2 regions of the Bacillus sp. SIMBA_154 genome follow, and region 2 is predicted to be linked to the other one. Evidence: riboswitches for the same ligand, from Rfam matches in the RefSeq annotation. Region 2 holds a riboswitch; the other holds the start of a gene.
What was found. A riboswitch is a leader RNA that binds a small molecule or an ion and turns the genes downstream of it on or off. The one in region 2 is predicted to bind thiamine pyrophosphate.

Region 1 (5,907 bases), on a different contig from region 2:
TTTAGTCAAACGCATCATAGACCAGCACCCGGATAAACAAATTGAATCCCTTAACCCAGATATGTGTCCATGTTTGACCATGAACCGTATTGATCTGCCTCATTTGTTATGGTCACTTGAAAGTATTGAGAAGGGTGAGCCGGTTGGTTTGATTCAGGTCAATGAAGAGATAACAAAAGAGGCTTTGCTTGCATTAAATAAAATGCTCACCATTAAATAAAGCATCAGCCCCTCCTATCAGAAAACAAGTTTTTATCATATCGGCTTGTAAATAGGCATAAAATTATGTTGAAACATATTGTACTTCTGACATAACCGCTACGTTCACGTTTTGCAATAGGAGGGGAAAACGTTGAAAATTCATATTGTGCAAAAAGGAGACTCCCTTTGGAAAATTTCAAAGAAATACGGAGTCGACTTTCAAGAATTGAAAAAACTAAATTCACAGCTCAGTAATCCAGATTTGATCATGCCGGGTATGAAGATCAAGATTCCATCTAGTGGTGTTCCTGTGAAAACAGATCACCAAAAAGTGAAAGAAATGCCAAAGCAGAAAGAACATCCGTATGTGAAAGAAAAGCCAAAGGATGTCGTGCAAGTGCAAGATACGAAACCGAAGGAAAAGCCAAATGAACCGGTACCTTATGTACCGCCAGTGCCAAAGATCGAGCAGCCAGTTTTTCCGCAAGTTGATGTGAACTATTATCAGACCAATCTCTACCAGCCATTCACGCCTCCTCCCAAAAAAGAACATCATGAGAAAAAAGATCACTTTTATGAAAAGAAAGATCATGTTCATGATGAGAAGAAGGACCATAAAGATCACAAGGATCATTTTTATCATGAAAATAAGGAACATAAAGATCACAAGGACTATTTTCATCATGAGAATAAGGATCATCACAAAGATGAGGTGGCAAAGGGATATGATCCGTTTATTCATATTCCGCTTCAAAAAGAGGAGGGAAAAGATATGGAGCATAGCAATTACCCAAACCTTCCTAACTTCCCACAAATGCCGAATGTTGGAGGGACAGCAGTAGGAGGAATGGCAGAAAATAAAGATCATCACCAGCATCCTCATCATGAATCATATGATCCTTATTATGGTCATGGTCATTACATGCCTGCGATGTATCCATATCCGCAGCAAATGGTGCCGGCTTCACCTATCTTACCGGGTTCAGGTCTTTGTTATCCGGTCCAGCCCTATTATCACCATCACATGATGCCGTATCCTTACCCGGCCCAGCCGTATTATCCAGCCTATCAAGCGCCAGCTTACTACGGGGAAAATCATGAGCATCATGCAAACGATGGACATCACTGGCACCACCATATGCATCCAAATACAGGCGCAAATGCGAACGTGAATGCGAACGTGAATGCGAACGTGAATCAAGGCTTTTATCCAAACGCTTCAAATGAAGCCTATGGCAAGGAAGACTGCGGTTGTGATGATGGCATGAAGCATCATCATCAGCCATGGCCTGGACATTATCCAAATCCTGTTCCTTATGGTCAAATGGGGGCTTATCCTGCTCAGCCTTATATGCAGCCATATCCGGGTCAATCCGTTTTTGCAAGACCAGAAGAAGACGAAGAAGATTAATGACAGAAGGGACGATCTCAATCGTTCCTTTTTTTGTTTATAACTGACAGCTTGATTTTTCCCTGAACTGTACATGCTAAAACAGAGCCAGTTTCGCGCTCATGAGATTGAATTTGTACAGGGGGTTTTTCGTTTGAGACAAAAATGGCAAAAAACAATCGCATTAGTGCTTCTTCCTATTGGTTTAACTGCATGTGGTACAAATGACAATGCGGGTGTAGATACTCGTTATAATCAATCAGGCCAGCCGGTCGGTTATCATTCGAATCAACGGGCGGCAGACAACAACCAAGATCACCAAGGCCCAATTTCTGAGCTTATGGAAGGGATGAACGAAAATACAACGAATGTTGATTATCGTTCGCGTCCTACGGAGGATCAAGTGAGAATGCCGCTTACTGGCGGAGATGGACGCTACAGTCATGGAGATATGAATTATCATAACCAAATGTCGTTCTCTGGCTACGATAAACAAGAGAACATACAGCGTTCACGAAAAATTGCGAACCGCGTGAATAAAATGAATCACGTAGCAGACTCACAAGTTATGGTCACTGATGAAAATGTGTATATTGCGATTAAATCGGATGGACGCCTGACGGAAGAGGGCGTATCACAAGTAGAAGAAGCAGCGACTCGTTATGCAGATGGAAGAGCTGTCCAAGTCATCAAAGATGAAGGAGCATTCACACGCTTCAGAGATATGAGAAAAACACAATTTGAAACAGGACAAACAGGCATGACCCGATAGTTGAATGAATAAAAAAGGCTAAAGTTCATTACGAACTCTAGCCTTTTCTTAAAAATATATCTTGATGCCTATATAAAATTCGTAAAAGAAATAACAGCCAAATCCAAGTAATAAAATACCAGCAATAATGGATGTCCACTTCATCATCGTCCGATTCATCACTGATAAATGTTAGAAATGTTTGCAATCGACTAGAACTTCCTTTGAACAAGTAGTTTGTATAAAAAATTCTTCATTTAGATTAATTATACATAGTAGGAAAAAAGGATCAATGATGATTTCTGATTTGATCGAAATAAAGGGGAAGCTGTTGTATAGAAGTTTGCATATCATGCTCATCGGTACAGCTTGTAGGGGAAAGGAACTATTTTCCTGAATCTTCTTTTTTTCATATCGTCTCTATGATAAACTGATGTGGAAATCAATAAAAGTGACTAGGGGTGCCCGCTAAAGTGGGCTGAGAGAGAAGCTTAAGTTTCTTAACCCTTTGGACCTGATCTGGCTCGTACCAGCGTGGGGAAGTTGAAGATGATACATGTGTCATATGAATGACATTCATGTTTTTTTCTGACGACGAAACCAGGTTCTCAACATAGAGCCTGGTTTTTTGCTGGTGCTGATTCCATCCTGTCCGATGACAAAAAGAGAAGGAGAGAACAGCAAATGAAAGAAAAGAAAAATGTCCCATCAACCCAATCTTTACTATCAAGCTTTGACGGAAGTCGAAAGGTGTATGAGCAGGGCTCAAGACCTGACATCTTGGTGCCAAAAAGGGAGATTATGCTCTCAAATACTGTGACACAGGCGGGCGACATTCAAAATGACCCGATCCGTGTGTACGATACAAGTGGACCGTACACAGATGAAAACGCCCATATTAATGTTACAAAGGGTTTAAAGCGTCTTAGAGCGGCGTGGATTAAAGAAAGAGGAGATACAGAAAGCTATGAAGGGCGTCATGTGAAACCAGAAGATAACGGGTATCGTTCAAAGGGGAAAGAGTCCTTTCATCATGTCCATACTGATTTTCATCATGTGCCGCTCCGCGCGAAAAATGGCGCCAGTGTGACACAAATGCATTATGCAAAAAAAGGCATCATCACACCTGAAATGGAATTTATCGCTTTGAGAGAACAGCTGAGCCCTGAGTTTGTGAGAGAGGAAGTAGCTAGCGGAAGAGCAGTCATCCCAGCGAATATTAACCATCCAGAAAGTGAGCCGATGATTATTGGAAAGCATTTTCACGTCAAAATCAATGCGAATATTGGCAATTCAGCTGTGACGTCATCCATCGATGAAGAGGTAGAGAAGATGACGTGGGCGATCAGGTGGGGGGCAGACACAATGATGGACCTGTCCACTGGGAAGGACATTCATACAACGAGAGAATGGATCATTCGGAATTGCCCAGTCCCAGTAGGAACCGTTCCCATTTATCAGGCACTTGAAAAAGTGAATGGAGTGGCAGAAGATTTGACGTGGGACGTGTACAGAGACACATTAATTGAACAAGCAGAGCAAGGTGTAGACTACTTCACGATTCATGCGGGCGTGCTATTAAGGTATATTCCGCTTACAGTCGATCGGGTAACGGGAATTGTGTCAAGAGGCGGAGCTATTATGGCAAGGTGGTGTCTCGCTCATCATCAAGAAAACTTTCTTTATACCCATTTCGAAGATATTTGTGAAATTATGAAAACCTATGATATTGCTTTTTCTCTTGGAGATGGACTCAGACCAGGTTCGATCGCTGATGCAAATGATGAGGCGCAGTTTGCAGAGCTGAAAACGCTAGGGGAATTGACAGAGATCGCCTGGAAACATGATGTACAGGTGATGATTGAAGGACCTGGACATGTCCCAATGGATAAAATCAAAGAAAATGTCGATAAGCAGATGGAGATTTGCAAAGAGGCACCATTTTACACGCTAGGACCTCTTACAACAGATATTGCCCCGGGGTATGATCACATTACATCCGCTATCGGCGCTGCCATGATCGGCTGGTATGGAACAGCCATGCTCTGCTATGTGACACCAAAAGAGCATTTAGGTTTGCCGAACAAAGAAGATGTGAGAGAAGGTGTCATTGCTTATAAAATTGCCGCACATGCAGCTGATCTAGCAAAAGGACATCCTGCTGCTCAAAAGCGCGATGATGCATTATCGAAAGCCAGATTTGAATTTAGGTGGCGGGATCAATTCCACCTGTCACTTGATCCAGAAAGAGCTTTGGCGTTCCATGACGAAACATTGCCTGCTGAAGGCGCAAAGACCGCTCACTTTTGCTCCATGTGCGGACCGAAGTTTTGCAGTATGAAAATTTCTCATGATATCCGCAATCAATCAGAAGAAGTGAAAAAAGAGATGGAGAAGAAGGCAAAAGAGTTTATCAGCCAAGGAAGTCAAATCTATCAATCCTAAAAAAAGAACCTCGCACTCCTTTTGTGCGGGGTTTTATAAAACGGCTGAAAAGGCTTTTCTCACGAGATGGAAAAGTGCTCTTACTGCAATCGCCATGATTTCCATACTCGGAATCAGGGCATCTGTTAAATGAAACAAGACAGTTTGTCTCTCTGGGGATGTTCTTTTCTTTTTCTTTTTCTTTTTCTGTTTCATGAAGACAGCCTCCTTTTTAAACAATATACTTCTTTGCAGATTAGAGAGATAGAGATGTTGTGTGAATTTAAACAAAATTTAAACTTCTTGTGTTTGGAAGGAAAGAAGGAGGGGAAACGAGTTGAGTAGAGAATGAATGAAAAGAGCTGACCTTACCAGTTAGCGAACAAGAAAGAGTGGAAGGTGATCTTATGATGAAAGTATTCAAGGTAACATTTCATATGAACAATGGGGAAGTGCTTGATTTCGAGCTGAAACGTCCAGCTACCTACGATGTGTATAAAAAAATTGAGGAATCCAATCAATGGTTTAAGCTGAATAATGAAATCATTAATCTATTAAATGTAAATAGTATCCATGTAGAAACAGAATAAAACAGAAAAGCCGCTCGGAAGGAGAGCGGCTTTCGTTATGCGGAGAAATCATTTCGGTTGTTAAGCTGGCCGCGGGAGAGCCAGTTCTTTTTATATAAATAGGCAATCACTTCAAGCCACAGACGCGGCGCTTTTTTAGGGAAAAAAGGTTTTTGGTAATAGGCGTAAGCGGCTTTTAAATCATCCCATTGATGACATGTTTTTGTTTGGGTGAAGCGGGCAACGTCGATCACCTTAACGAGGCCTTCCTTTGTTAAGATCAGGTTGCGCAGATGGATATCTGAAGGGTTTAACCCTTTCTCACGTGCTTCTTCTAGCGCTTCATCTACTTGTTCAATCATTTGTTTCTTGATCGGAATACCCTTTGTCAGGCATTCATAGAATGTGTAGCCTTTAATATATTCCATTAAAATATACTGATCCCCAGACTCATAAATCTCAGGGTAGTATGACGAACCGGAAAGTTTTTCGTAAATTGCTGCCTCTTTGCGGGCAATGTGTTGATAAGAAGGGAAAAAGACTTTTAGCGCCATTTTCTTGCCAGCTTTTTT
Region 2 (5,907 bases):
AGCTCAGGATATTGAAGAGCCGACAGCTGATTTCCAAAAACGCAGCCTGTATCAATATTGACTGTTTTGCCAACGAATCGAGGTTCTTTCACCGGTGTATGACCGTAAACAATCCACGGTTTCCCTTCATATTCCTTTGCCCAATCCTTCCGCACAGGTCGTCCATCTGGCCAAGTCTCTCCTGTGACAGCACCAAATAATAGATAGGATCGCATCTGTTTATTCGGCTCCTTTCCAATATCCTTTTCCTTCATCGCTGCGTGTGCAATGATCAGCTCATCTGGAATCAGCACATCATAAAGCGGAGCCTTCTCAAATAACTGTTTAAATTCATGTGATAATTTGTTTTTTTCATGAAGCGGCAGTTTTTTTATTTCGTTCACTGTTGTTTCAATGCCATGCAGTAATTTAACGGGATTTCCTTTCAAATAGCGATAAAGCTTAAAGCAATGGTTTCCAGGCACGTAACGGATCGCTCCATGTGAATAGGCATGTATGACAAATTGCATCACGTCTACTGATTGAGGGCCTCGATCTGTTAAATCACCGACAAGTGCTAGCGTTCTCTTATCAGGATGGACGGGTAATCCATGTTTGAGTTCGTATCCTAGTTTGTGTATGAGGGTAAGCAGCTCTTCGAAGCAGCCGTGGATATCACCAATGATATCGAATTTCATAAGGTTTCCTCCTGATCTTTCTCATCCATTCATCGGGTATAAAGAAGTTTGAATTTTAGAACATATACCGAATGGCTTTCATTTCATTTAGGCAATTGTTAGAATCAATGCTTTAACGTAAGACTTAAAAGATTAAACATCAATGTTAGGAGGCTTTAGCCAATGGAGCATACATCTGTTTCATCACTCGTTGTCGTTATTATTGTCGCCTTTTTCACCCCCATTTTATTGCACCGATTTAAGTTGACCATTCCGGTCGTTGTCGCTGAAATTATCATGGGGCTCATCATTGGAAAAAGCGGGTTTCAACTGGTTGTCGAACATGATGCATGGCTAGATACGTTATCCATGCTCGGTTTTATTTTTCTGATGTTTTTAAGTGGACTTGAAATAGATTTTTCTTCTTTTGAATCAAAGAAGAAAGCACGAGAACTTCCAAGTGGTTTAAAAGAACCAAATACGTTTAAAGCAGCCACCATAATTTTTCTTGGGGTATTTTGTATTTCCTTTATCCTGTCCTATGCGTTTGTACTTGCAGGGTTTATTCAAAATGCCTTTTTAATGACGCTCATCATTTCCACCATCTCATTAGGTGTAGTGGTTCCAACCTTAAAAGAGGAAAAGTTGATGCAGACGAATATTGGTCAAATCATTCTGCTTGTGGCCGTCATTGCTGATTTGGTGACAATGATTTTACTGGCTGTGTTTTCCTCCATTTATGGCGATGGAACAGGGAACATGTGGCTTCTGCTATTATTATTTGCAGCAGGCATTCTTCTTTATTTATTTGGCCGAGTATTTAAGACAAAATCCATTTTTCAGTCCATGTCAAAAGGAACGGTGCAAATTGGGACAAGGGCAATCTTTACTCTCATTATAGTCTTAGTTGCCTTATCTGAATCACTCGGTGCTGAAAATATTCTTGGGGCGTTTTTAGCAGGTGTGCTCGTGTCCCTTCTTTCGCCAAATAAAGAGCTTGTTCAGCAGCTGGACTCATTTGGTTACGGATTTTTAATCCCGATCTTTTTTGTGATGGTCGGTGTGGACTTGAATATATGGGCGCTGTTCAAGGACCCAACCATTATGATCATGATTCCGCTATTGTTTTTTGCATTACTGCTTAGTAAGCTAATTCCAATTCTTTATTTGAAAAAATGGTATGACATGAAAAAAGTCATCGGCTCCGGCTTTTTATTAACATCGACGTTATCACTCGTCATTGCAGCTGCGACGATTGGGGAGCGGCTCGGTGTCATTGATCATAAAATGTCAGGCGCACTGATTTTAGTCGCTGTGCTGACGAGTATTTTAACGCCTGTTTGGTTTAAAGCGCTGTTTAAAAAAGAACAAGAAGCGAATCAAAAAAAACGTGTGACCTTTATTGGCGCAAACCAGCTGACTTTACCTGTGACACTTGACTTGCATCAGGATGAATATGACATCCGTATTTTGCACGTTTTTCAAGAAAATAAAGAAGCACTGCTTGCCGATTCGATCTTTGAAGTTGAAGCGATTGAAGAGTACGACGATGAAACGCTGAGAAAGGCAGGCATCGGCCGGGAGGATGTTCTAGTCGTAGCAACAGGCAGCGAGACGCAAAATAAGGAAATTGCTTTATTTGCAAAAGAAGAAGGAGCGAAACAAGTCATTGCTAGTGTCAACAAAGCTGAGGCAGAGCTGACATTGAAGGAAGCGGGTATTGATACGTTTTCGAATTTCCTATCATCTAAAACGGTGCTAAGAGCCTTGATTGAAGCACCAGATGCGATTCGATTGTTAACAAATGAGGATACTTCCTTGTATCAAATTCAAATGAACAATCATCGGTATCATAATGTCATGCTGAGGGAATTTCCGTTTATCGGTGATTTGGTCTTTGTCCGTATTTTCAGAGGGGTAGACAGCTTAGTACCGCACGGAGATACGACGCTCAGAAGCGGAGACCGCGTGCTTGTGTCGGGCTCTCGTGAGTATGTAGCAGGACTTAGAGCCCAATTAGAGTTGCAATGAACCCTTGACCAATGAACAATTCCTGATTAAGATAGAGGTACAACATTATATGTTTGATCCACTAGGGGAGTCCTTTAAAAGGGCTGAGATAAAAGTGTCGACTTTTAGACCCTCATTACCTGAACAGGTTCATACCTGCGTAGGGAAGTGGTGCGGTTTTTGACTATGCTTTTTACAAATTCCAAGCCACTTTCCACGCGGAAAGTGGCTTTTTTATATGAAGAAACAGGAGGAGAGAAACATGACATTTTCAAAGGAATGTAAAGAGGCAGCAGCAACATGGTGGAATGGAAGCTTTACGCATCCTTTTGTGAAAGGGATTGGAGATGGCACACTTTCACTCGATCGGTTCACCTATTACGTGATGCAGGATTCGTATTATTTAACTCATTTCGCAAAGATGCAAGCATATGGAGCTGCCATTAGTGAGGACTTACATACGACGGGCAGAATGGCGTATCATGCGCAGGGCACGTATGAAGCAGAGCTATCGCTGCATAGAAAGTTCACAGAGCTGCTTCAGATCTCTGATGAAGCACTTGAAAGCTTTAAGCCTTCACCCACTGCTTATGCGTATACCTCACATATGTACAGGTCTGTGAAAAGCGGACGATTTGAAGAAATTTTAGCCGCGTTATTGCCGTGCTACTGGCTATATTATGAGGTGGGAGAAAAGCTGAAACAAACGACACCTGACCATCCGATTTATCAAGAATGGATTTTGACATATGGAGGAGATTGGTTTAAAGAGCTTGTCTTTGAACAGGTCAACCGCTTTGATGAACTTGCGGAAAAAGCACCAGAACATGTGCGGGCCAATATGAAAGAAAATTTTGTGATTTCAAGCTATTACGAATACCATTTCTGGGAGATGGCGTATAAAAAAGAAACGTGGCAAACAGCATGCTTGGATGGGGTTGGTGCAAATGGAACTCCACGCAGTGACAAATGATTCGTTTCCGGTCAATGAGCTGATCAAGCAAATAAAAGCCATTGAATCTAAAGTGGACTTTATTCATATCCGGGAACGGTCTAAAACAGCAAGTGAACTTGTTGATCTCGTGAGACAACTCCTTTCAGAAGGTGTACCGAAAGAGAAACTCGTTATCAATGACCGAGTAGACGTTGCGCTGCTCACCAATATTCACCGGGTACATCTCCCAGGTCACAGCTTTTCGCCAAAGGAGCTGCGACAAAAATTTCCTCACCTTCATGCGGGTGTGTCTGTTCATTCGATAGAAGAAGCCAAAGCGGCCGAGGAAAGTGGTGCAGAGTATGTCATGTTTGGGCACATATATGACACCTCATGTAAACCAGGACTTAAGGCGAGAGGCGTAAAGCTTGTGGAAGAACTGACTTCTGCGCTGTCCATTCCGGTGGTGGTCATTGGCGGAATGACGCCTGATCGAATCCCGGACTTGATGCATGTGAATGTGAAAGGGATTGCTGTCATGTCGGGAATTTTCACTCACCATCAGCCGCACATCATGGCGCAAGCATTTTCTAAAAAGCTAAAGGAGAATCCTTATGAAAAAGCATTATGACGTTGCAATCATTGGCGGTGGAATCATAGGGATGTCAATTGCCTATCACCTTGCAAAAGCAGGAAAGCAGGCTCTATTACTTGAGGCAAATGAGATAGGGAAGCAAACGACGAGTGCGGCTGCTGGAATGCTTGGTGCACATGCTGAAGGAGAGGGTCATGAGGATATTTTCTTTCAGGTAGGCAGAGCAAGCCAGACATTATATGAAAAATTAAAAGTCGATCTTCAGCATGAATCAGGCATTGATATTCGGACATCAGTGGGCGGTATTATGAAGGTGGCCTTTACAGAAGAAGAAAAACGTGCACTTTGCCGGATGCAGCATTTGTCCACGTTTCAATGGCTTGAAGCAAGTTGTGTGAAAAAACGTATGCCGCAAATCGCAGATGACATCATGGGAGCAGGTTTCATTGAAGAAGATGTTCATGTTGAGCCTTATGCGGTATGCAGGGCATTGTGGCAGGCGGCTGTTCGGTACGGGGCGGATGTGAAGGAGTTTACACCTGTGATCGAAGTCAAACGGGACAAAGATGTATTAACTGTCAGAACAGCTAAAGGCACATTCACATGTGATGACCTTACGATAGCAAGTGGTGTATGGTCTGGCCGCTTTTTTGAAGAGCTGGGGTTACCTTATTCTCTCTATCCAGTAAAAGGAGAATGTGTGTCTGTGTGGAATAGTGGTCCAGCGCTCGCACACACCATTTACCATGATCATTGTTATATCGTTCAAAGAGATAGCGGAAAGCTGGTGATTGGTGCAACGATGAAGCCAAATGAGTGGCAGGCTGTTCCAACACTTGGCGGCATTGAAGCTGTGATTCAAAAAGCGTCTCAGCTCATGCCTTCTATCAAGGAGATGCCGATTGAAGAGTGCTGGGCAGGTCTTCGTCCGGCGACAAGCGACCGGCATCCCTATATCGGAAGACACCCGGAAGATGAGCGTATCCTTTTTGCGACGGGACATTACCGGAATGGCATTTTACTTGCGCCAATTACTGGAGAAATCATTCGAGACCTGATATTAGGCGAGCCTGTCCAAGAGGAATGGCTTCAAGCGTTTCGCATTGGCCGAAAGGAGGCATTGTTCGTATGAAAATTCAATTGAATGGCAGAGTGGTTGATTTCGATAAAGAGAATGGAACGATCTATGATCTGCTATCAGCCTATCAGCTTGAAAATCGTGTGGTGATCGTCGAAAAGAACCAAGAAGTTATTGATAAAAAAACGTTTCAACAAGTAGAAATTCAACCAAATGACACGATTGAAATCGTTCACTTTGTAGGAGGAGGATGACAAAATGCTACACATTGGCGGAAAAACATTCACATCAAGACTATTACTTGGTACAGGAAAGTATCCATCATTTGAGGTTCAAAAGGAAGCAGTGAACGTATCAGAAGCTGAAATTTTGACCTTTGCTGTGCGAAGAATGAACATTTTTGAAGCATCTCAGCCGAATTTTTTAGAGCAGCTTGATTTATCAAAATATACATTACTTCCAAATACAGCAGGCGCAAGTACAGCGGAAGAAGCGGTGCGTATTGCCCGTTTAGCGAAGGCTTCGGGGCTGTGTGACATGATTAAGGTAGAAGTGATTGGCTGTTCAAGATCCCTTCTGCCAGATCCAGTCGAAACGCTAAAAGCATCTGAAATGCTATTGGAAGAAGGTTTTA

Region 1: it holds a riboswitch for thiamine pyrophosphate, as region 2 does, so the genes downstream of both, thiC (phosphomethylpyrimidine synthase ThiC) here and tenA (thiaminase II) in region 2, are expected to answer to the same signal.

Annotation. Positions count from the first base shown of each region.
Region 1 is NZ_JAWJBV010000006.1:191,934-197,840, forward strand. It holds gene nadA (quinolinate synthase NadA) at 1-220, shown strand, start outside; gene safA (SafA/ExsA family spore coat assembly protein) at 353-1,612, shown strand; gene R0K30_RS11390 (YhcN/YlaJ family sporulation lipoprotein) at 1,746-2,363, shown strand; TPP riboswitch at 2,790-2,900, shown strand; gene thiC (phosphomethylpyrimidine synthase ThiC) at 3,027-4,787, shown strand; gene R0K30_RS11400 (hypothetical protein) at 4,821-4,982, opposite strand; gene R0K30_RS11405 (hypothetical protein) at 5,174-5,356, shown strand; gene R0K30_RS11410 (protein kinase family protein) at 5,392-5,907, opposite strand, start outside.
Region 2 is NZ_JAWJBV010000002.1:515,471-521,377, reverse strand. It holds gene prpE (bis(5'-nucleosyl)-tetraphosphatase PrpE) at 1-677, opposite strand, end outside; gene R0K30_RS06145 (monovalent cation:proton antiporter family protein) at 840-2,687, shown strand; TPP riboswitch at 2,741-2,850, shown strand; gene tenA (thiaminase II) at 2,929-3,639, shown strand; gene tenI (thiazole tautomerase TenI) at 3,614-4,231, shown strand; gene thiO (glycine oxidase ThiO) at 4,215-5,327, shown strand; gene thiS (sulfur carrier protein ThiS) at 5,324-5,527, shown strand; gene R0K30_RS06120 (thiazole synthase) at 5,532-5,907, shown strand, end outside.